One region of the Paenibacillus intestini genome, then DNA from elsewhere that is predicted to be linked to it. Evidence: riboswitches for the same ligand, from Rfam matches in the RefSeq annotation. Region 1 holds a riboswitch; each other region holds the start of a gene.
What was found. Region 1 has a riboswitch for cyclic di-AMP ahead of J2T16_RS09360 (hypothetical protein). Riboswitches for the same ligand answer to the same signal wherever they lie in the genome.
Positions count from the first base shown of each region.

Region 2: another riboswitch for cyclic di-AMP. It lies ahead of J2T16_RS27915 (C40 family peptidase); the one in region 1 lies ahead of J2T16_RS09360 (hypothetical protein).
Region 3: another riboswitch for cyclic di-AMP. It lies ahead of J2T16_RS07650 (C40 family peptidase); the one in region 1 lies ahead of J2T16_RS09360 (hypothetical protein).
Region 4: another riboswitch for cyclic di-AMP. It lies ahead of J2T16_RS26920 (resuscitation-promoting factor); the one in region 1 lies ahead of J2T16_RS09360 (hypothetical protein).

Region 1 is NZ_JAURUN010000003.1:25,312-31,360, reverse strand. Features, by position in the region: gene J2T16_RS09375 (organic hydroperoxide resistance protein) at 1-59, opposite strand, end outside; gene J2T16_RS09370 (Nramp family divalent metal transporter) at 457-1,815, shown strand; gene J2T16_RS09365 (HAD family hydrolase) at 1,946-2,644, opposite strand; gene J2T16_RS09360 (hypothetical protein) at 2,802-3,230, opposite strand; cyclic di-AMP (ydaO/yuaA leader) riboswitch at 3,349-3,524, opposite strand; gene J2T16_RS09355 (glutathione peroxidase) at 3,903-4,382, shown strand; tRNA gene J2T16_RS09350 (tRNA-Leu) at 4,587-4,669, opposite strand; gene J2T16_RS09345 (urease accessory protein UreF) at 5,131-5,832, shown strand.
Region 2 is NZ_JAURUN010000020.1:15,514-21,562, reverse strand. Features, by position in the region: gene J2T16_RS27925 (M1 family metallopeptidase) at 1-783, shown strand, start outside; gene J2T16_RS27920 (hypothetical protein) at 794-1,648, shown strand; cyclic di-AMP (ydaO/yuaA leader) riboswitch at 1,942-2,079, shown strand; gene J2T16_RS27915 (C40 family peptidase) at 2,083-2,553, shown strand; gene J2T16_RS27910 (GNAT family N-acetyltransferase) at 2,916-3,413, shown strand; gene J2T16_RS27905 (c-type cytochrome) at 3,562-3,921, shown strand; gene J2T16_RS27900 (4a-hydroxytetrahydrobiopterin dehydratase) at 4,035-4,328, opposite strand; gene J2T16_RS27895 (hypothetical protein) at 4,541-4,834, opposite strand; gene motA (flagellar motor stator protein MotA) at 5,070-5,870, shown strand; gene motB (flagellar motor protein MotB) at 5,857-6,049, shown strand, end outside.
Region 3 is NZ_JAURUN010000002.1:553,528-559,576, forward strand. Features, by position in the region: gene J2T16_RS07630 (extracellular solute-binding protein) at 1-161, opposite strand, end outside; gene xynC (glucuronoarabinoxylan endo-1,4-beta-xylanase XynC) at 530-2,215, shown strand; tRNA gene J2T16_RS07640 (tRNA-Leu) at 2,408-2,492, opposite strand; gene pelA (pectate lyase) at 2,692-3,645, opposite strand; cyclic di-AMP (ydaO/yuaA leader) riboswitch at 4,021-4,152, shown strand; gene J2T16_RS07650 (C40 family peptidase) at 4,158-4,622, shown strand; gene J2T16_RS07655 (carboxymuconolactone decarboxylase family protein) at 4,761-5,090, opposite strand; gene J2T16_RS07660 (hypothetical protein) at 5,271-5,489, opposite strand; gene J2T16_RS07665 (hypothetical protein) at 5,608-5,937, opposite strand; gene J2T16_RS07670 (xanthine phosphoribosyltransferase) at 6,036-6,049, opposite strand, start outside.
Region 4 is NZ_JAURUN010000017.1:11,715-17,763, reverse strand. Features, by position in the region: gene yabG (sporulation peptidase YabG) at 1-634, opposite strand, end outside; gene rsmA (16S rRNA (adenine(1518)-N(6)/adenine(1519)-N(6))-dimethyltransferase RsmA) at 692-1,594, opposite strand; gene rnmV (ribonuclease M5) at 1,599-2,144, opposite strand; gene J2T16_RS26920 (resuscitation-promoting factor) at 2,300-3,484, opposite strand; cyclic di-AMP (ydaO/yuaA leader) riboswitch at 3,754-4,007, opposite strand; gene J2T16_RS26915 (TatD family hydrolase) at 4,249-5,016, opposite strand; gene J2T16_RS26910 (HD domain-containing protein) at 5,392-6,049, opposite strand, start outside.

The DNA of each region.
Region 1 (6,049 bases):
GCCACCGAACCTGTTCGTCCACCTTTTACTGTCGCTGTTGCTGTATATAAAGCTTCCATCAGAATCTCTCCTTCGTTAATAAAGTTTTGACTGCCTACAATTCATTTTAAACTTCTGGCTCGATTTGAAACGTCTGATTGTGTACTTTATCAGCTTTTACATTTGGCTACATTTCATGCGTACGTGATAAAAGTCGTATCTTTTTACGAAATGGGTACGATATAAAGAGGCTCTTCGAAAAATTCTCCTTTTTTTTGTCCGACTACACAAAAGTTGCACTAGACAAAAATTATTGAGGGTGTACAATGTAAACATGAACATAAAATTTTAGATATATGAGCACTCGTATTTATCCCGTTTATTTGCCACAGCATTTGTGCTAGAGCACATCCTAAAAATGAATTTATTCCGGCTACAGGCCGGCCACATCTTATTGTAAAGTCAGGTGATCCATGTATGAGTCAAAAAAATCCGTTCAATTCTCCATCCAGCGAATATGCGTCTGCTTCCGCAGCTACGATGGCCCCCTCGCTAGGTGAGGCACACAGTTCCATGAAAGTACCCAAAAATGCGGCATGGTGGAAAAAGTTCCTCGCCTTTGTCGGCCCAGGGTATCTTGTCGCTGTTGGTTATATGGACCCCGGCAACTGGGCTACGGATATCGCAGGCGGCTCGCAATTCGGTTATACGTTATTGTCCGTCATCCTTTTTTCCAACATGATGGCCGTGGTGCTTCAATCCCTCGCAGGCAAGCTAGGTATTGTCACTGGGCGTGATCTCGCCCAAGCCTGTCGTGAACGCTTCAGCGCTCCCGTTGTCATGATGTTATGGATTCTATGTGAACTGGCTATCGCGGCTACGGATCTCGCCGAAGTCATCGGCTCAGCAATCGCTCTTAAACTTTTGTTTAACATTCCCATGTTGTACGGTGTGATTATTACCGCAGTGGATGTATTACTCATTCTCGTACTACAAAACAAAGGATTCCGTGCACTGGAAACACTCGTCATCGTGCTGATGGCAACCATTGCTCTTTGTTTCGGCATCGACCTATTTTTGGCGAAACCGGATATGGGCGGTGTTCTTCACGGATTCGTTCCTAGCACCGAAATTTTGCAAAACCCGGCCATGCTCTACATCGCCATTGGCATCATCGGGGCTACCGTTATGCCGCACAATCTGTATCTGCATTCATCCATTGTGCAGACCCGCCAGATTGAGCAGACGACTCAGGGTAAAAGAGAAGCTATCCGCTACACCACACTGGATTCAACCATTGCTTTGACGTTAGCTCTGTTCATTAACGCAGCCATCCTGATCGTATCTGCAGCTGTATTCCACAGCGCGGGCATGACACAGGTAGCAGAGATATCCGATGCATATCATCTGCTAACCCCACTGCTTGGTACAACGATCGCCAGTGTCTTGTTCGGCGTAGCTTTGCTCGCATCCGGTCAGAACTCAACCCTTACAGGCACGCTTGCAGGACAGATCGTCATGGAGGGCTTCCTGAATATCCGTATCCCGGCGTGGTTGCGTAGACTTGTTACTCGACTGATTGCCATCATCCCTGCTGTTATCGTCACTGCTATTGCCGGTGAGCACGGCACTGAAGAGTTGCTGATCTTGAGTCAGGTCATCCTGTCCCTGCAACTGCCATTCGCCGTCATCCCACTTGTGATGTTCACAAGTGACAAAAAAAGCATGGGGCCTTTTGCAAACAAACTGTGGCTCAAAATTGTCTCTTGGGCTATTGCCGCTATCATCGTTGTGCTGAATGTGTATTTGATTATTCAGACCATCATGCTGTTCTAGTTTATATATGAAAAGGCCGATTCGCTGTTGGTATTGATCCCAACGCAAATCGGCCTTCTTTGTATCATTATTGTGATACGCTCTAATACCCTCATACCTTTAATCTACCCCACACGATCTAACCTGAGACTCATATAGATTTGCCTGCATCCTCATCGGGTATGAGTAGCGGCAGCAGTTCATCTAGGGACTCCACCGTCCAATCTGCACGCTCGTCATCCGAAAGCTCTGGCTGGAACCTTCCGTATCCTTGCAAAATGCGAATGGTGCGTAAGCCTAAACTACGTGCTGGCATAATATCATTATCAATTCGATCTCCAATCATAACCGCTTCTTCCGGCGCGCATCCAGCTTGCTTCAGAGCAACCGCATACAACTCCGGATCAGGCTTGGACACCCCTTCTTCTGCCGAACAGGCCAGGACATGGACATATTTACGAAGTCCGTAGCTTTCCAGCCTCGCTTCAGTCCCAGGACTCTGATTCGCAATGATGCCAATGCGATAGTGATGCGAAAGCTGTTCAAGCACCTTGGTTGCAGAAGGAAACGGTTGCTCCAATTCTTTATGGAATTTCAGCTTGTCCTGAATCTGAATGCGGTGATCTTCATCATGAATATATGTACGTATGGCCACTTTCATGGGCCACTGTTCATAATTACGGTAACAGGTAGCAAACAGTTCTCTTACCGCCTCAATCTTTACTGGATAGCCGTAATCATTCGCTTCCCGAACGAATTGCCCAATAATATCATCTACAGGCTCCCATTCGTCCACCAGCGTATCCCCCACATCAAAAAACAACCACTTCAATCCGGCAATATCCGGCACGCTGATTCCTCCTCGTTAGCTGCAGGTTATCCCTCGCTTCTATACTACCGTACTGTTTCCATAAAAAAAGAAGACCCACGACAAGCATGAGTCTCCTCAAATTCCGTTAGTCTATACCTGCAATTATAACAGGCGTCTTACCTTGGATCAATGTCAATCACAAGCTGCTCACTTCAGCCTCCGGTTTATTGCAGCTATTAAGAAGGAACCCGACTTCTCCATTCAGTGAATACACAATTTTATCGGCGCCCATTCCACGATAAATCCCTTTAGGATGGCTCTGCTCCGTGATCACACACAAGGACTTCGATGTCCAAGAGCGACAAATTTGAAGATAGCGGCATGTCAAGTTCAGACTGTTCTCAAAAATAAATACATTGCCTACACTGCCTTGCGGCAAAAACCATTTCTCAGCAGCTGCTGTATTCATACGGATGACGTGTTCCACGCCAAGACGGCGAAGTTTGCGCTCCTCATCAGCACTGTTCGTCAGAACGGCAAATGGCATTTTTTTATACATCAGCAATTTCACAAATTTACGTCCAGCTTCATTCGGAGCGGTTACCAAAATCATCTCTTTATCCATTCTTCGTTCCTCCCTTGGCGTGAAAAGACAACAAAAAAAGAAGCGTGGGGACCAAGGCCTCCGAAACGCTTCTTAAATAATCCATGACGAAAGCGCCATGAACCAGCGTGCGGTTTGTTGCCTCTCCCTTTAACGCTTACGAGGTTAGCTGACGGATTCGGGCGCGAGAGTCGCCCTATTTCCGGATTTCACCGAAAAATTCACCCCATGAATGTCCGCTGCTGTCATACAGCCCATTCTGTTGGTTCCCCCGTTTTCCATACACAATGAATGGAAACTCAGCGATTAAAACATCGTTCGTAAATCTTGAGTATAAGACCGATCGATATTATCGTTTGTTTCGTTTTTCAGGTACAATTTAATTAAAATTCAAATTACGCTATGAATCATACACCCGTACCATGATCATGTAAAGTGCATACAGATCACCGAATCGCCAGATTTCCGGCAATAACCTTTGATAATAACGCTTACAATGAGGTCATACGCTATCCTTCTCTTCCAAGCTACCTAATTCTCAACCGCACAAAAATTGATTCATGTATTTCTCATCCATTTTGGAGTCCAGCAAGCGAATGGTTATAACAACGCTAAATCCAAATAAGTTTTGCATTATTTAATTGTTTAAAATATAATAAGTATATTAAGAATAACAGGATGGAGGCGTACCCCATGTCAGTCTATGATTACAAAGTAAACACCCTTCGCGGACAAGAGATTGAGATGTCCCAATATCGCGGCAAAGTGTTGTTAATTGTGAATACCGCAAGCCAGTGCGGTCTCACCCCTCAATTCAAGGGCTTGCAAGAGCTTCAGGATAAATTCCAGGATGCTCCGTTTGAAGTGCTTGGATTCCCAAGCAACCAATTCGCGCAGGAAAAAGGATCTTCCGACGATATTGCTGAATTCTGTCAGATGAATTATGGCGTAAGCTTCCCTATGTTTGAAAAAATTGACGTCAATGGTTCAAGCGCTCATCCGCTCTTCCAACACATTACGAAAGAAGCACCAGGCTTGCTCGGTTCCAAAGCCATCAAATGGAACTTCACCAAATTCCTTGTCGATCAGGACGGTAAAGTTGTGAAACGATATGCTCCGCAGACTACACCGGACAAAATCGAAGAGGATATTCAGAAGCTAATTAACAAATAAATATAGACTTTTGAACAAACATATAAACGAAAAAAGCCACCTATAAAGCAAAGAGCCAGAAACTGCTCAAGCTTTTGGGCGGCTTTTTTGCGTCCTCTCTTTTAACACATGTCCTCATCCTAAATAATTCGTCCTTGTTGCTATATGAAAACAAAAAAAGAAGCTCTCCATCACGGAAAGCTTCTCTCGTAAATCTTCATATGATGCGGTCGAGAGGACTCGAACCTCCACGGGCATACGCCCACTACCCCCTCAAGATAGCGTGTCTGCCATTCCACCACGACCGCATGTCGTAAATTATCGGCAACAGAATTGATTATACCGGATTCTTAAACAAAAGTAAAGTCTTTATTAATCACTTTATGAATTACTTTATGAATGACATTTTACTACAACCGGCTTTACTCTAAATTGATAACAGTTCTTCACCCCTTCCTATTCCACACCTCTTGCAAAATTCAGTCATATTTCCTCGAAAATTACATATCATTAATCTGATTCGGCAAAATGGCCAAAGTGATTTTAGACATGGATATATGACACAGATAGAATTTTTAATGTTATATTATATAACACTAATTATGAATTTTATTTAATTAAGTTTTTTATTTTCTCATAAATCATTGACAAAACACGGATATTTATGTGAATATATATATCATATAATTCGGATTTACACATTAAACTTAAGAAAAGATCATCATTTGTAATTAAACATAACACAATAAAGCGCAGGAGGCGAATGATCGTGAACCGTGGGAATAAGCTACTCGATTATGCGAAACTGCTTGATCCCTCTGTCCAGGTGGGAGGATTCACCCATTTCTTCGGCATGGACACCCACATCAAGGAAGGCACTATTCGGACAGCTGAGGAACTTGAATCATTTATGCGTTGCCAGTTACACCCCAGTCTCGTTCGTCTAGAAGGTATGGCTATCAAGGGGATTTACACCGCAACAGATCATAAGGATACTTGGCGAATTGCCCTGATCGACAAACTTGTGCATGTACAGCGAACCCCTCCTGAACTTAGAGAGCAAGCAACAATCATAGGCAAACGTTTAATCAAACTGTCTCGCGCCTTGCATCCTTGGATCGACCTTAGCCCGCTTGAACAAATCTTCGTAAAATACAATTCAGTTGGTTGCCTCCCCACCGTTCACGCCTGGATCAACCACCACCTCGATATCCCCGTCGAAGAGGCGGTTCTCGGCTACTTACATTCAGCCATGAATGCATGCGTATCCGAAGCTTGCAAAGTTATCCCCCTAAATGAAAATGCCACTCGGGAACTGCTGGCTCGCCTGACCGCAGACCTTGAGAATGAATGGACTACCGTGAGCGCCTCCTCACCGGATGCACCCATGCATCCTACGTCCATGTCTATGAAGTCGTTATTCCCCAGCTTCCACATGCTTGGAGCAGGCCTGCACGCTTACAGAGCATAATTCCGCACTCCTCCTCGAAACCTCTTTTTCAGAGCACACCAAAAACACGCCGCAACTCCCCTTGCTGGCGTGTTTTTTTATTTTGTTCAATCAACAAAATGCGAACTTACGTCATTTTAATTCAAAAAATACACTTATTTCCGTATTTTTTAATTGTTAGATGACGAATTTACGTATATAATGTAACTAACAGCACGTATTCCTATCTATTTTACAC
Region 2 (6,049 bases), on a different contig from region 1:
ATTGGACATCAATACTTCTACGGCATGGTTGCGAGCAATGAGTTTGAGGAGGCCTGGCTGGATGAAGGGTTCACCTCCTATGCAGAAGATAAACTGATGGAACAGGAATACGGATTGATTCCGAATCTACCGGTACAATCAGGTCTGATCACATCTCCGGCTCCTCTAACACAGCCCTCGTGGAAGTTTGACTCACAGAATCAATATGCTTCCAACGTGTACACAAGGGGCAAACTGGTGCTACTCGGCATTGAACAGCAAGTCGGAGCGAAGACCATGGAACGAATCCTTTCGACGTATGTAAAAAAATATCGTTTTAAACATCCCGCAACGGGTGATTTTCAAAAGGTGGTTGAGCAAGTCACCCGCACCTCTTGGGCGGATTACTTTGACCAATATGTCTACCGGAACGGCATGGCCGATTTTGCTGTAGAGAAGATCAACGTTTCTTCTATAGAGAAGGACGGCAAAAAAATGTACGAGTCCTCTGTCACCATTGTCAAAAAAGGCAGTGACTTTCCTAAGGTTCCTGTTCGGATTGCGTTTGAGGACGGCCATACCGTAACCAAACACTGGGATGGCCGCGAGGAGCGCGTCACCTATAAACTGACATATACATCTCCTGTCACCTGGGCCATGACTGACCCTTTGTATGACATCGTGCTCGAAAATCGCCATATGAACAATTTCCTGAGAACCGGACTGGACGAGCAAGTCAAATCCCGCTGGAACATGAGTGCTACGAAACTAATTGAAGCCATATTCGGAGGTCTGTCATGGTGAGGTGGAGACAGTGAAAGCAAAAATTCGTGAAGGCTGGTTTCTTGTCCGTCAGCATATGTTTATTGCCGCACTCTTGTTTATCTATCAATTAACTTGGGGTTATTTCATCTACCGGTTGGTTCAATCGGCTGTCGTTCCTCTATTACTACGTTATCCAACGGATGATGTCGGCGAGCTAAGCACACTTTTATTCAAAATGGAAAGCCAGCTCAGCCTGTCCGGTCCGGAGGTCCAGCGTTATCTGTGGATTTTGGGCGGCATGTTATTGCTTCGCCTGCTGATCAGTCCACTTATTCAGGCCGGGTTACTCTACTCCCTGCAACATTATCAATCTACTGAAGAACGCATTCCTTTTATTCGGGGCATCAAAACGTTATGGAAACCCATGATATTGCTACACACTATACGTACCTTTCTCATGTTCTTGCCTGCATACTGGCTTCTGCCCAAATTGTTTTCTACAATAATGGACAGTTTTCATTCTCTTCATTTATTACTTCCCGGCATTCCATATGTAGCAGGCTGGATTATTTATGGCTGGATTGTACATCATGCAGTGCTCTACATGCAGTTTGGGATTTCTGACCCGGATGCAGAAGGGCGAATCCACGGGACACTCAAGGGACTGTGGATTGCTGTGCGCCGCATCTTTGCTGTCATCGGCATTGCGCTGGTGCTGGGAGTTGTGCATTTAGTGGTCTTTGGTGCATTCACTTCCGCCTCCTGGTTCTTGACAGGACTATCCGGATTAATCCTGCAACAATCCTATCCGCTTGCCCGAAGCCTACTCAGTATGTGGAAAGTATGTAGTCATTTCCGTTTATGGCAGTCCACATCTACCAGACATGAAAATCATATACGTTGAACAAAAATGTTGCACGCCATCTGAGATCGCTTTCAAAAATAAAGAAATGTTACCATCTTATATTAAACATTTCATTGGTTATTACGTATAAATACGCAAACCTCGACCTTTCCCCGTCAAAGGTCGAGGTTTTTTTTGTTAATTTTACTGCTAAACGTTGCCAAAGTACTAAGCCTCTGGTACAATAAGCGCAGTGAGTTTTTAGTAACAACTTTGTAATCTTTAAATCCTTATTTGTAACAACTTTAAATTAAATCCTTAAAATTAAATTTTCTTTTCATTTTTCAGGTGCATAACTAGCATAGCCAAATTCCTGGCACCTGGGAAGCGGGGGAACCAGTTATGGGTGAATTGATCTTGAAACAGAGGGATCATAGGGGACCTTCAACCGAATCCTTAAGCTAACCTCGCAGGCGTTGGAAGGGGTATATCACTTGTTTAAGAAGAAACTGACCGCAGCAGTACTTAGCCTCACATTTGCATTATCACTTGGAGCAGGCAGCGCATTTGCAGATTCTAAGATGGATAAAGTAATTGATTCAGCAATGGGAACTACATACAAAAGCGGAGGAACAACGCTTGACGGTTTTGACTGCTCCGGATTCACACGGTATGTATTCGACAAATTAGGTATTGATTTGGCTCGTCAATCTAGCTCCCAATACGACATGGGTGATTCCGTATCTCGCATGGAGATGAGACCTGGAGATCTGGTGTTCTTCAACACAACAGGTAAAGGTATATCACACGTAGGCATCTTTGTAGGAAGTGGCAAGTTTGCACATTCTTCTTCTTCCAAAGGTGTAACGATCAGCTCTTTGAGTGAGAACTACTGGGCTAACCGCTACGTTGGCGCTAAACGGATCATGAGCACGGACGATTATGAGTCACTGGCCCTTGACTAGGTACAAGCTGTAATCAACATGATGTTGGAACCATGTAACTCTACTGTAACGAAATACGAAGTATAAACAGAACCGCCCGGTACATTCTCCGCAGGAATGTATCCGGCGGTTTTTTTATGCTTTCTGACTCTGTGTAGTTCCCGATGTTGCAAGTCATGGTGTGTATGTGAACTAACACGTTCGCCGGCTTTCGTTTGTCCGTGCCCTTATCATGTTTTTACCCAGCCTGTTATAATATAAACGGAATGATCACGACTTTTGTTTCAATTTTTATCTGATCATATGAAGACTTGCCTAATACACAGCTCTTTTGTAGAGTGAACAATGACACGGATATTGGAGAAAGGAGCATGCACTGTTATATGAAGAATGAAGCCTCTTTGATACTTCATGTTGTACCGATGCAAGAAGAACATGCTGAACTTATATGTGGCTGGAAATACGCCCCACCTTACAATATCTATAGCTGGCTTCCTTGGGAACAGATGAAAGCACTCGAAGTCGAGTTCGGTGATGCACATCTCAGACAACAACAATATGCCATTATCCTGGATCAACATGACCAGGTTTATGGGTTTGCACAATATTTTCCGCTCCAGCATGTCACACGAATCGGTCTCGGTATGCGCCCCGATCTGTGTGGTCAAGGTCTCGGCAAAGCATTTGTTACTGCGATCGTACAAGAGGCCATCCGCCGAAATCCATCCAATGAAATTGATCTTGAAGTACTGACTTGGAATACCCGTGCCATTCAGGTATATCTAAAAAGCGGATTTGTCATCCAGGATACATATGAACGCCAAACCCCAGATGGTTTAAAGCCTTTCCATTGCATGGTCTATGAAGGTCCGAGAGAGTAAACCCACGATTAAATGGCTTTAATTGGTCTCTCTTTTGTGATTAGTTTAAAAATTTACCACAAAATGCTATGATGTAGCTACAGCTTCCGTTATAATGATAGGGATAGTTTGAGTTAGATGATCTTTCATTCTGGAGGGGACATAAGGGATGCACAAATGGATCATGAGCGGGGTATTTTTTGCAGCATGTGCTTTAGCTATTGTTTTAATGTTTACGCTTCCAGGTAAAGAAGAAGTGGCTCAGGAAGCCAAACCAACCATGCCTGAAGTGGCTATGGACGCCGGACAGGCTGAGACACTAGTGAAGGCCAACTGTATCTCCTGTCACGGCGATCAGCTTCAAGGTGGCGTAGGCCCAGCTCTTGCGAACATCGGCAGCAAGGACGATGTGGAGAAAATCTATTCCACCATTGTCAAAGGTAAAGGCGGCGGTATGCCTTCGTTCAAAGGCAAACTGCAAGACGAAGAAATCGCCCACATTGCAATGTGGCTAGCAGAGAAGAAATAATGCATTCTGCGCGTAAGGCATCAAAGAGGCTCTCACCCTCCCGTTAGGGAGACAAGAGCCTCTTTTGGTATGCATTACAAACATCATCCTGCAGACAACGTTGGTGCAGATTATTATGTTCTCATTTTCTCAAAAGCTTCGTTGTACTGCTCTGCTTCTTTGATGTCTACCGATGTAATGCCACCTGCATCCCAAGACGTAAGACGCAGTGTAACCGTTGTATAATCAATAGTAATAAAAGGGTGATGATTGAATGCTTCCGAAATCGCAGCGACTTCATCCACAAAAGCAATCCCTTTCATATAGTTAGAAAACACAAATTTGCGGACAATCCACCGTCCCTCTTCTAGCTCCCAGCCTTCCAGCCTTCCCAGATGAGCTTCGACTTCCTCTTGCGTAAAAACCATGCGTTATCTTCCTCCCCATATGATGAGACATCGCGGACTTACATCCACATGACCATCGGCACCTTTACATGCTGCCCATACAGCCTAAAAGGCAGGCCACCGCCCAGCGGCGCCTTTTTCATGAGTATCATCTTACCACGTCAAAGCACCAAAATCCATAGAACAGATGGCTCAGTGCCTTGAAGCGCAAGGTTTTATCGTCATTACACATGTTAAATTAGAGGTACAAAGGTTAGCTCTTCTTCTCCAATCAAAATATGGATCCGGTGTTGTTCTTTGTCATGGATCACCACACCGCTCCCAACCGGAATGACGGATTCCTCTCCAAGCGCGTAGAACAAGTCCTCCGCCAGTGCTTCGTCTACCTCGAGCTGTTCCGGTTCCCCTAGTCTCCCCCACTCTTCCGCATCCATTTCAAAGAAAACATAGCGATCCGGTATGCGTCCTATGGCCACCGTTAAATCTGTCAATATACCTTCATAATCACGTCCATGCTTTACGCCCATTGACTTCTCACTCCCACTCACCTTGTAAAAGGCGGATTTGATCTTATTATACCTGAAAATAACCCTTAAAAAAAAAGCCCATCTGGTCGATAAATACTATACATGACCGTTTCATTCGTTTTCGGTAGCCATGGAGGTTGCCAGACATGCAACGGATTGCAGCAGAACCTTCGTCTGGAAGCCCGAATTCTGCCGCCTGAAAGGATTCAATTTTATCTCATGGATGAGGTGTATGATGGAAATTTCAACGATTATCGGACTAGTTTTGGGGTTAGTCTCCCTTGTACTCGGTATGTTTTTGAAGGGTGCTCCGCTGATTAACCTCGTTAATAACCCGGCAGCATACGTTATTATCTTCGTTGGTACAGCAGGAACCATCTTTATGGCGTTTCCTATGTCTGAAGTTAAGAAGATTCCGAAGTTATTCGGTATCCTTTTCAAGAAGCAAGAACTGATTGACCGCGTTTCTCTAATTGGCACATTTATGGACTGGGCTTCCACTACCCGTCGTGAAGGTTTGCTCGCTCTGGAATCAAAAGTAGAAGAGATTGATGATCAGTTCCTTCGCAGCGGTATGCGGATGATTATTGACGGTAACGACCAGGAATTCGTCAGTGATGTACTGATGGAAGATATTCATGCGACCGAAGAACGACATCGCGGCGGCGCACTGATCTTCGCTCAGGCGGGGATGTATGCACCAACCCTCGGGGTTCTAGGGGCCGTCGTAGGCCTGATTGCGGCACTCGCCGACCTCAGTGACATGGAGAAGCTCTCTCATGCTATTGCAGCGGCATTTATCGCAACCCTCCTGGGTATCTTCAGTGGTTACGTGTTATGGCACCCGATGTCCAACAAGCTGAAGCGGATGTCCAAGAAAGAGATGGAAATCAAGTTGATGATGGTTGAAGGACTCTTGTCTATTCAATCTGGCGTATCTACTATTGCCATCAACCAAAAGTTATCCGTATTCCTGACACCTTCCGAACGTAAACAACTGGAAGAGAAGGAGGGATCATCAGGTGAAAAAGGGTAAAAAACACGAACCGCATGAGGAGCATATTGATGAAAGTTGGTTGCTTCCCTATTCCGACTTAATGACCTTGTTGCTCGCCTTGTTCATCACCCTGTTCTCCATGAGTTCACTGGATGCTGCCAAATTCGAGCAAATGGCCTCTGCACTAAGCAGTGCACTCAACGGAGGTTCCGGTGTTC
Region 3 (6,049 bases), on a different contig from region 1:
GCGGATGTGTTAAAAAAGGTCAATTTCACCTCTTTTGAAGCCTCTCCAGCCTGTTTGTCAGAGCCCTTTGCTGAAGAATCCGTTGTTTTACCCGAGGAACAGGCGGTAATGACCAACATCAGTATCAATACGCCAACAAACGGTACCCACATCTTTTTCATTTCTTAACTTCCCCCCTGATGTTTGTTATGAATGCGTTTACATTTTGAATACAGCTTTATCATAAACGCTGATGATTCAATATGTCAACCGGTTGACATAAATTTTAAACAGCGCTGTTATCCTATGAAAATAGCATTCGAGTCAAAAAAACATAAAAAATTACAAACAACTGCAATATATCGGGTATTTTTTACAGGAATAATATAGTAGAATTTACAAAACAAATCCTTTTTTTTGTCAAAAGATCTATCCCAATCGTTTCTGAGAGGATGTGATGCCTCCCTTTTCGAAGTTATGCCGAGAAATTTATTTTTCTTGTCCAGGCTTTCGCAAGTCACTTATATTGAGGAGAGTGAACACATTGAAGATGAAGTTTAAATTTAAAAAATCAGTCAACCTGTTGTTAGCCTGCTTAACTGCCCTCCCCCTAATGTTGACTCCAACCAACGTATCTGCAGCAAGTGACGCCAACATCAACTTATCCTCGGAAAAACAAGTAATCCGTGGCTTTGGTGGTATCAACCATCCGGTTTGGGTTGGTGACTTAACTGCAGCACAACGTGAAACCGCTTTCGGAAATGGTCAGAATCAGCTAGGATTCTCTGTACTCCGAATCTGGGTAGACCCGAACCCCAATAATTGGGCTCTTGAAGTTGCTACAGCCAAACGTGCGATTGAAAAGGGAGCTATCGTTTTTGCCTCGCCTTGGAACCCTCCAAGCAGCATGGTTGAGACGTTTAATCGAAATGGTGATACCAATGCTAAGCGGTTACGTTATGACAAATACGCTGCTTACGCACAACATCTGAATGACTTTGTAACATTTATGAAAAATAACGGCGTGAATCTGTATGCCATATCCGTTCAAAATGAACCGGATTATGCCCATGACTGGACCTGGTGGACTCCACAGGAAATCCTGCGTTTCATGAAAGAAAATGCAGGTAGCATCCAAGGTACCAAAGTCATGGCTCCAGAATCCTTCCAATACCTGAAAAACATATCCGACCCAATCCTGAATGATCCACAGGCACTTGCTAACATGGACATTTTGGGAGCGCATTTGTATGGAACACAGGTCAACAATTTTGCCTATCCTCTTTTCAAACAGAAAGGAGCTGGCAAAGAGCTTTGGATGACCGAAGTGTACTATCCAAACAGTGACAACAATTCCGCTGACCGCTGGCCGGAAGCCTTAGACGTCTCCTACCACATGCATAATGCCATGGTTGAAGGCGACTTCCAAGCCTATGTATGGTGGTATATCCGCAGGCAATATGGACCAATGAAGGAAGACGGTACAATCAGTAAGCGCGGATACAATATGGCCCATTTCTCCAAATTTGTTCGCCCAGGCTATGTCAGAGTAGATGCTTCCAAAAATCCGGATACAAATACTTACGTGTCCGCTTACAAAGGTGATAACAAGGTCGTCATCGTAGCCATTAACCGCAGCACTTCGGCAAAAAGTCAACGCTTTGTGTTGCAAAATGGCAATGCGTCCACTGTATCTTCATATGTAACAGACAGCAGTCGTAATCTGGCAAGTCTTGCACCAATTAACGTTTCCAATGGCGCATTCACAGCTCAACTCCCAGCACAGAGTGTAACAACATTTGTTGCTAATATTACTGGCGGCAACGGTGGCGGCAATGTAGGCACGGGCACCACATATGAGGCCGAAACAGGAACAACACTTACGGATGCAGTCATTGAAACAGCTTATCCGGGCTTCACCGGTTCTGGATATGTTAACTTCAACGCTTATACAGGCTCCGCAATCCAATGGAATGATATCAATAACACAATCACAGGCACCAAAAATGTAAAGTTTCGTTACGCTTTGGAAAGTGGTACGCGGACTCTAGATATTTATGTTAATGGCACAAAAGTACTCAGTAATGAGCCCTTTACTCAAACAGGAAGCTGGTCTACTTGGGGTGAAAAAACAATTCAAGTACCTATGAATTCAGGTACGAATACACTCCGAATCGTAACAACAGGTACAGAGGGACCCAACATTGATAACATTACGGTGACAGCAGCATCATAAGTTATCTAATTCTAAACCTTTTTCTTTTTTAGCTGGGCAAAAAGTAGCCAAGCTCCCATGTGGAATAGACCTAAGTTGCTCTACTCGTCTATTTTGAGACAATACTGTAATTAAAGACTGTTGATTGTTCTTTATATCATTAGATAGAAAAAGACCTCTTAGGCTATTGCTAAGAGGTCTTTTTCTATCTAATGCGGTCGAGAGGACTCGAACCTCCACGGGGGGTTAGCCCACACGGACCTGAACCGTGCGCGTCTGCCAATTCCGCCACGACCGCATATATTGTATCTTTCCAACTAATATCGGCGACAAGAAATAATATACCACGCGTAGTTTAACATGTCAACAACTATTCATCACCAAATAAGTGCGAAACAGATATGTATCCGATTCGCACTTATCAGGCCTGCTTCAGATTAAGCTTATATATCCGTAAGTAGTGGACTTATTAGAAAATTGGTTAAATAAACAATTTTCTACAGCTTGGACGGCCAGTTGCCGTACCATGCATAACCGCCTCTTCTTTCCTTTTCTATATCGCTCAGCTTATATTTCACAACGCCATCACGTCCCACAAAGATCGGTTTGTCCGTACCGAGTTCATAGAAACGTGCCCAAATCGGTGATGCACTGGAATCAGCAATAATTCGGCTATCCCCATTCGCTCTCTCATACCGATATCCTGTAATTTTCACTTTATTAAACCAGGCTTCGGCACCTTTGATAGATGCAGTGATTCTTGAATTAGCCGGTCTCGTTTTCAGAAACTTCACAATGTTCACGCTTTCACCTGCCGTTAATGAAGGCACTTCATAGATTCTGGCTCCCGCAGGTCTAAGTGAACTGGAATCATGCTGTTGTCCCCAGGCCGTTAACTTCCCACCGGATACCACCTGGGTATTCAGGATAGCATCGACTCCTTTGGAAACTGCATTTTTACTGCGATTTGCAAGAGAACTGTCGATAAAGGAGAAGTTCCCCTTACGTCCTGCGACTTCATCAAGCATGTACATCACATTAATCATCGCATCATCATTATAGGTAATATGTTTATGATAGCCGGAACTTTGATAGACTTGAGGCCAACCGCCATTGGAATACTGCATATTAAGCAAAAAGTTGATGCCCTTGACCGCTGCAGCAGAGTATCGCGGATCATTTGTTTTTTTGAATTCACTTGCTAGCCTTCTGATTTCTGAGTATGTAGCTTTGTTATCGATCGTTGATTTGGCCCATTCACCTGACGTCTGACTGTAATCTTTTCTCCAGCCTCCATCGGGGCGCTGATTCTTTAAGATATCGGACATACTCGCCGTTGTACCGGAAGCATCAGCTGCCGATACGGTCGGTACAGGAAGGATAGCCATTCCCGCTACGGAGAATACCATAGAACACGCCAGTACAAATGTTACTAATTTTTTTGCTTTCACTCGACAACACTCTCCCCATTCACAAATTTGATTACTTATATCACATATATTCCAATGAAAACAATTTAAATACAAATTATGTATTTAATATGGTTATAATATGCAATAAATATATTTTTGTCAATATATGCAACAAACCAAAAAAATTTGTTAAACAGAATGGTTTCCTTTTTAGCTCATAACAATCTTGTTTATTATCCAAGTTCTCTCATATGAAACACAAATGACTTTTTTGTAATCTTTAACTCCCTAATTTCAACAAAATGATAACTAAAATCGATAATTCCGCTAACATTGAGGCTAAATGAACACCTTTAAACAGGTTTGACAATTACGCATTTATGCAATATAGTTTCAAATAGTTACAAAAACTTAATTATTCATTTGCCGAGTTTCAGGATTGAAAACGGGGGAACCATTTTGGGTGAATTATTCTTATACATAGGAAATATAGGGAACCTTCTACCGAACCCTTAGCTAACTCCGTAGGCATCGAAGGGAGAACATTGATTTTGAAAAAACTGATTATTTCCATTTTTGGGGCTGCTGTACTATTTACATCCGGGGCAACAAGCACAGAGGCAAGCACAATTAATACGATGGTTAACAATATGACAGGCATCCCGTACAAATGGGGCGGCACAACCATGGCTGGCTTCGATTGTTCCGGGTTTATGAGATATCTTTTCAACAAATATAGCATTGAGCTCCCTCGCACGTCGCAACAACAAGCGAAAGCCGGAACACCTGTCTCCAAAGCAAGCATTCGTACAGGAGATCTGGTCTTCTTCAACACAACAGGTAGAGGCATCTCACATACAGGAGTATACATCGGTGGAGGTCAATTCGCACATGCCTCCAGCAGCAAAGGTGTCAGCATCACCAAGTTGTCCAATCCGTATTTCAGTGATCGTTATGTAACCGCAAGACGGGTGACAGGTCAATTTATGTATAACAAAATGTTGGGTAAACTTTAATTGAATTTAAAGAACGGGGAGTAGCCTTTGGCTACCTCCTTACAGTAAAGAAAGTAAAGATGAGCTATAAAAAAACAAGGTCATACGCCTCTATTAAAGAGGTGTATGACCTTGTTAATTTTTGTTTTGCTTCATCCACTAATGGAGCGCCTTCTGCACCCTCATTGCTCCCTGTGACAGAGCATGTCCGCCGCCCACTGCACCAGCGACAGCTACCGTCTCCATGATTTCCTGATCGGTCGCTCCCTTGGACCGGGCTTCCTCCACATGATAGAACGTGCACACTTCGTTATTAGCAAACAAACCGATACCTAGCGCAATTAACTGCTTGGTTTTGGCATCAAGCACACCCGGCTGGAAGCATTCTCCCGTAAACTCATGATATGATTTCACCACATCGGGGAGAACGTCGCTTAATGCGCCAATCTGATCCTTATACGCATGAACTTTATCATTCATCAATGTCATGACTTGCAGCACACCCTTTCGGCTGTAAATACAGCGAATTGTTCCACTGTACCTATCTTCTCTCGCGTGCGTCGCAAATATGCCTGTTCCTGATGGTAATTCCAAACATTTGGTGTAGCAGACATTCTCTTAGAAGGAGCTCCGGTAACGTGAATCCGTTAAGCTAAGCACTCATGTCATTTATTCACTTAAAACACTTTGACGAGGCTCACTGAACAGCTGATAACGGTAAGACCGATCCAGCTTCACAACACGGCGATTTTGCCTGCGAATAAGTACTTGCTCATCATCCCAAGCTACCACGATGCCCGTTACATCATTAGACTCCAGTTCATCCCGCACTACTCTTACCTTCTCCCCTGACAAACGCAGGGCATCCAATTCTGTATCACTAATCATGTCATAACTCCTATACTCAAATTTCTTTACAAAAAGAGACCTAAATGAAAAGTCATTTAGGTCTCACGTGACTGTATTGGACTGTCATGTCATTCGAAAAAAATGTCCCGACTGAGAGTTACCGCTGCGCGTGCTCTTTGCTGTCGTTCTTCTCGAACCAAAAATCAAGCACTTTGGCGGACATCACACGTTCTTCAAGGTACTCTACTTGGTGCGGTGTAAATTGTTCTTTCCAAGAGAAGGACAACTCTTCACACAAGCCTACAATCGTCAGTAATTCTGACCAGGCAACATAGCGTTTGTACCAGAAAAATTGAGGATGTTCAATCATATAGGGATAAAGGTCATCGAATTCCGTATGTTTACAATCCAGGGCACGTTCAAAATGAACTTTCGATTCCGCCAGCTTATCAATAAAAAATTGTTCTGTTGCCGGTTGGTTCCCCATGGTGTTGCCTCCTCTCCCTAACATAACCCCATTATAAAGGAAATCTAAGACCATGCAAAGTCATACTTCAAAAATTAGGCCCAATTTCCTTCAAAAAGTCACATTTCATTAT
Region 4 (6,049 bases), on a different contig from region 1:
GAGACTGACATGCTCCTGCAATAATCGTCAGCGCATCCAAATGGCGCTCGTATTGCCTTGCAACCTGAATAGCCGAGACAAAGTTTTGTGAATTTTTATAGCTCCCCAGACTGTAGAGGTCATAGGGCTGACGTGTCTTTAACACACCATCATGACCCGTGATCACAACGATATCCGGACGAACTTTGGGTAGCAGACGATATAACGTATCAGCCATCGCTGACTCGTGTACATACTGCCCTTCTGCGGGAACACGAAGCTGTTCATACAGATTCATACTTTTCTTCAGATAATTCGGGTCGCCATCCAAATGCAGTACCTTACCTGGCATTTCAAAATAGGCGGGCTCTTGCTGTGCAGTCCATTCTTGCATCAGGCCTTCCCGATTACGCTCAGCCTGCTCCATGCGATTCTGCTGCAAGCGTGAGAGCGTCTGATGAGCTTTAATATGTGCCTGGCGTGTCTTAGCGCTCTGTGGTTCATAAGGAACCTGTATCAAATCGTTCACCGGGGAGTCTGCCAGCAACCGGAACTCAGTCCCTTTAATGACCGCAGCGTCCGACTGGAGTCCTTCTACCCGGAAAGTCACATCGCCGCCGTATGACTTCCGAACGACCAAGTCTCCGATATTCATCACCATTATCACCTCTACCCCATCGTATGGGCAGAGACCCGGATTGGTTCATCGAAATTAAAGCTCGCCGCGAACCCCAGCTTCCCACATTACGGTGCTAAGAGTTGCATACTCCTGTAGACTCAATGTCTCACCACGCCGTGAAGGTTGAATACCTGCCTGCTCTAACAGGATGTCTGCCTGTTCTCTGTTCTCCTTGGTGAAGAAACGAGCTTTGAGATTATTGGAGATTGTTTTTCTCCGCTGGGCAAAAGAAGCCTGTACTACCTCGAAATAGTGTGCTTCGTTCGGAACCTGTACTGGTGGGTGCTCACGCACCTTCAGCTTAATTACTGCAGACTCTACATTCGGCTGTGGGATAAATACCGTAGGCGGCACCACACAGACCAGTTCGGGCATACTGTAATACTGCACGGCAATGCTTAGGCTACCATAATCTTTGGAACCTGGTGCAGCCGCCATGCGTTCAGCTACTTCCTTCTGTATCATGACCACAATGCTATCCACTGGCAACTTTTCTTCCAAGAGCTTCATCATGATCGGAGTCGTTACATAATAGGGCAAGTTCGCTACTACGCTTACCTTATTAACGGAGGCAAAGTCCGTGGCAAACAGTTCTGCCAGATCCAGCTTAAGTACATCTCCATGATGAACGCGTACGTTAGGGTAGGGTTCCATCACTTCTCCAAGAATCGGTAACAGGCGCTGGTCAATCTCAACCGCTGTAACAGGACCCGCTATACGCGCAAGGCGCTCTGTAAGTGCTCCAATACCCGGACCAATCTCCAGCGCTCCCTTGGACTCGTCCAAATCAGCCGCGCCTACGATTTTGTTCAGAATATTTTGATCGATCAAGAAGTTCTGACCCAGACTTTTCTTGAAGGAGAATCCATGCCTTTGAATAATTTCTTTGGTACGTTTGGGTGTTGCTATTTCAATGGTTTGCTCTATATCCTTCATATGCTCACATTCCTTCACGTTCGATTTGCGCTAATGCAGTGGAGAACTCTTCTCTTGTAATCTGAAATACACTCAGCCGTTTATGGAACTGCTTGCCGTTACAATACCCAATACCAAGCAGATTACCCATCTCCATACGTCGTGCGGCTGCTTGCGGGTGTATGATCAATCCTGCTTCAATGAGGTCCTCCCAATCGATTAGACTAGGTGCGCCCTCATAGGATGTGTGTACGCGAGCAAGTGCATGACGAATCGCTTCCGGTGAAGCATTCTCTACTCCGATATCTCCTTTGCGCGTTGCATCCGCTTCTGGGATGAAGGCATGTTTGCAACCAGGAACCTTATTGGCAATAATTTTACGGATACGCTCTCCCGCATGATCCGGATCCGTCAGGATAATGACGCCACGTCTCTCTTGAGCAAGTGCAATTCGCTTCAGAATACGCTGATTAATGGCAGAGCCTCCGGTTTCAATCGTATCCGCTTCGACCGCCCGACGAATCGCTACCGTGTCGTCACGACCCTCCACAACAATCACTTCTTTTATCATGTTCCTTTTCTTCCTTTCTAACGCAAAAAGAAGAGGAATATCCTCTTCTCTGCCAAACGGCGGAGGAGACTGAATTCAGACCCCTCCGCCGCATATTCCGCATGAATCATTCATGCAACTATTTTATAGCATTCCCATTTCAAAGTAAAACGATTTTAGTTCGCTTCCGGCTTAACTGGACCAATCACATAGACCGTTTTGCCTTTTTTACGTCCGAAATTCAGGGCGTGCTTCACACTGTCGTAATAAACGTCAATTTTGTTGCCTTTAATAGCGCCGCCTGTATCTTCCGCACGACGGAAGCCGAGGCCCTCAATGTATACCCACCAGCCGATTGGAATGACCTTGGGATCAACTGCAATGGTGCGCCCCTCCGTTACACGAGTACCGGAAGCTGTTTTTGTACCAATACCCGGCTCTTCAGAAGAGTAGGCTGTCATCGATACATTTTTCAAAACTTTAGAGTATTTAAAAGAATTCCCGGAGACCGTAATCACCTTGCTGCCCGAGGCAGATGTTTTCTTCGAGTTCGTTGTTACAGCTTTTTTGGTCGTTGAAGTTTTGGCAGATACCAATTGAACCTCAGGTTCCTTCACAACCGGCTTAGCCTTCGTACCTACCGCAATCACTTTATCTACACGATTGGTGGCGACCGTTTTACCTACCACTTTTTTGGAGACGAGTTCTCCATCTTGAAATACCTTTTCGATATGTTGCACAATTGTGCCTTCCTTGCCTTTCACTACAACACGGTTATCCCCTTGGAACAAACTTGGGTCTGCCGTTTTTACAACCTTGTAAGCAATCGGTTGTTTCACATCCACTGTATGCTTTGTTACACGCACTACACGAATCTTCATATCCGCTTTAATTGCGGTTCCGAGCGCTGGATACACTTTATCATGATCTTCAACTTGAATACCTGATTGCTGAATTACACCCTGTACCGATGAATCGGTTGTATAAAGAGTCTTGGTGTCTCCGTCTGCCGTGATTTTAACTGGAACGGCCCGCTCAATAACGATTCGGTCTCCGTCGGTAATCGCCCCATTCATGGGCATGGATACCTTGTCGTGAGGGCTGACTGTGATTGACTGCTCCTCCAGCATTTCCTGAAGCATTCCTGTACGAGTCTCTACCACTTGAGCTTTGCCGTCAATAACCAGTGAAACCTGCTTCCCGGCCTGACCGTAAACGACTAACAAGATCATGATTGCAAGCGCAATTGAGAATATCGCGATCAATGCCATTTGACGCAAGTTCTCATGCTTCCACCGCAACGCGAAAGACTTACTGGATGATCGTGACTCATGGGTCTCTTCTGGTTGGAATATGCCCACTTCTCCGTCCTCCTTCATAGCCTCGCCGTCTAAAGTAATGCATGATGTCTTTGACGCGACTATAACAATTTTTCTACAGAACACAGATCAGAGATAATGACCGGTTCTGCACCATGAACCCCTCTTCGCAACATGATGTCATCCTCCTGAATACATACCGTATGATGACAATATTTCTTTTATTCAAAACAAAAAAAGCCAAAGAAAGAGTGTAAGAGACCCTTTCGTGGCTTCCGAATGATTTTGAATATCGGAAATTCATGCACGAGGTTGCCTCTCTTTTTCCGCTTGCGAGGTTAGCTGTCGGGTTCGGGCGAAAGAGAGCCGCCCTATCTTAGGTCACCCGCTCATGGCGGACGCCCTTGAATTCACCCCGAGACCCAAAGAAGAAATCAAATACGGCTTCGCAGAACATTCCGCTGCTTTTGGGTCAGCGAACGATGCGCACCGGCTAGAATCACCGATGTTTAAGCCCTATTGGTTCCCCCGCTCTCCGTTAACGGAGACTCAGCGAGATTGATTCATGAAAGTAATGTTGTCTCATCGGAAAGTGTCCCTTTGTTCATCCCCCGAACATCTGTCCAATTTTCCGCGCAACAATTCACTGAAAAGATGATATCCTGTTTTGATGCATGTTGTAAAGCACGGATCAAGTACGTTTTTCTAAATATTTGGTTAAAATATTGTAATATTCTGCAATTATTCGAGACAAAGAGCAAATTACCTCTCTGTATCTCCCTTTTTCACCCGATTTACTCATTTTCTTATCGAATCCCAAATCGTTCCATGGCATTTTTGGTGGTAATTGCAGCAATTTCCTCTACCGAAATGCCTTTAATTTCCGCAGCTGCTTCAGCAACCAGACGTACATGCGCTGTCTCATTTCGTTTTCCACGATAAGGATGCGGTGTGAGATACGGGGAGTCCGTTTCTAAGAAAAATCGATCCATCGGAACCTTGGCGAGCACCTCTTTCGGTTGCTTGGCATTTTTGAAAGTGACCGGTCCTCCGAAGGACAGATGGAACCCTAAATCCAGACACATTTTCGCCGTTTCCCAGCTACCGGAGAAAGAATGCATCACACCTCCAACCTCACCAGCCTTCTCCTCACGTAAAATACGCACAATGTCCTCATGAGCATCCCGATTATGGATGACGATAGGCATACTCAATTCACGTGCCAATGCAATTTGTTGTCGTAATACGCGGTGCTGTACCTCCTTAGGGGAAGTGTCCCAATGATAGTCTAGACCGATTTCTCCGATTGCTACCACTTTCTCATGTTTGCACAATGATGCAATCCATTCGAGATCTCCCTCTTGCATCGTAATGGCATCCACCGGGTGCCAGCCTACAGCTGCGTGGATAAAATCATACGTTTCGGCCAGTTTGATCGTTGTTGGAATCGTCTCCCGGTTAAAGCCGATATTAATCATGCGAGTAACTCCGGCCTGAACGGCCCGTTTAATCATGTCCTCTCGGTCTTCGTCGAATTGTGGTGCATCCAGATGAGTATGTGTGTCGAATAACATGCTTTCTCGTTCTCCCTTCATGTCGAAAGTCAAATGCCGATGATTTTTTCATGGGAACTCCCTTATTCTTGTACAGGAATTCTTGCGTTTGAATTTCAAATTTATTTTTTTGCATCATTAAATGATTGGGACAAGCAACAATTTCAGTATTTTCAGTTTTAGCACTCAAGCTACTATATATAGAAGGAAAATAAAAAGTCAAATCAACATCTTGCAAGAAAGGCGTTAGAAACTGTATAATTACTCACTCGAATTACAAAATTATGTCGATCTACACATCCTCCCCATTAAAGCAGATTACTGTATCATGTAAAATAGCTCTCTTAGAAAGTCTTTTGATATCAAAGTGTTTCACCCTGCTGCATCGACTCAAGCTTATAGAAAATAGGGGCGTATATGGGACGGTAATTCATGAAGGATGGCATCCACCTTGTTTTGCGGATAGTACAGATGATGTTTGCCCAGATGAAGTCCACTGATGGAACGAACAATATCAGAAACTTCTGACAGCTCATGCAACTTGTCCTGCCGATCGAGCAGAAGAATTTGCTTATCTGTGGATTGATCTGGACGAAACACATCATACGGATTATCCGTCGGAAAATCAATTTCAAGATCGTACTCGGGATTCAATCCTGCTTGTACAAATGCTTCCCGAATCTCTTCAATGATGTCCAAGTCGATCTGTTCAAGTTCCACATACTTATATAACCTGCGATCCATAAAACGTTCGCACAACTCACTTAGAACAGAATCGTCCTCCTTACGCCACTGCATAAAGGCTGTTTGAATTAACGATTCATCAAGCTGCAGATATTCATGAACTGAAATTTCTCCTTCAAACAGTTTGGGCAGAGGCTCTACCATGAAACGGAATGGAAAGCCTTGCTTCACAAGTTCTTTTGCCCGCTTAAAGATTTGTCGCAATATAATCTCGGAGCTACGCGTCACAGGATGGAAGTAAATCTGCCAATACATCTGGTATCGTGACATCAGATAGTCTTCCACAGCATGCATACCAGACTCTTTAACT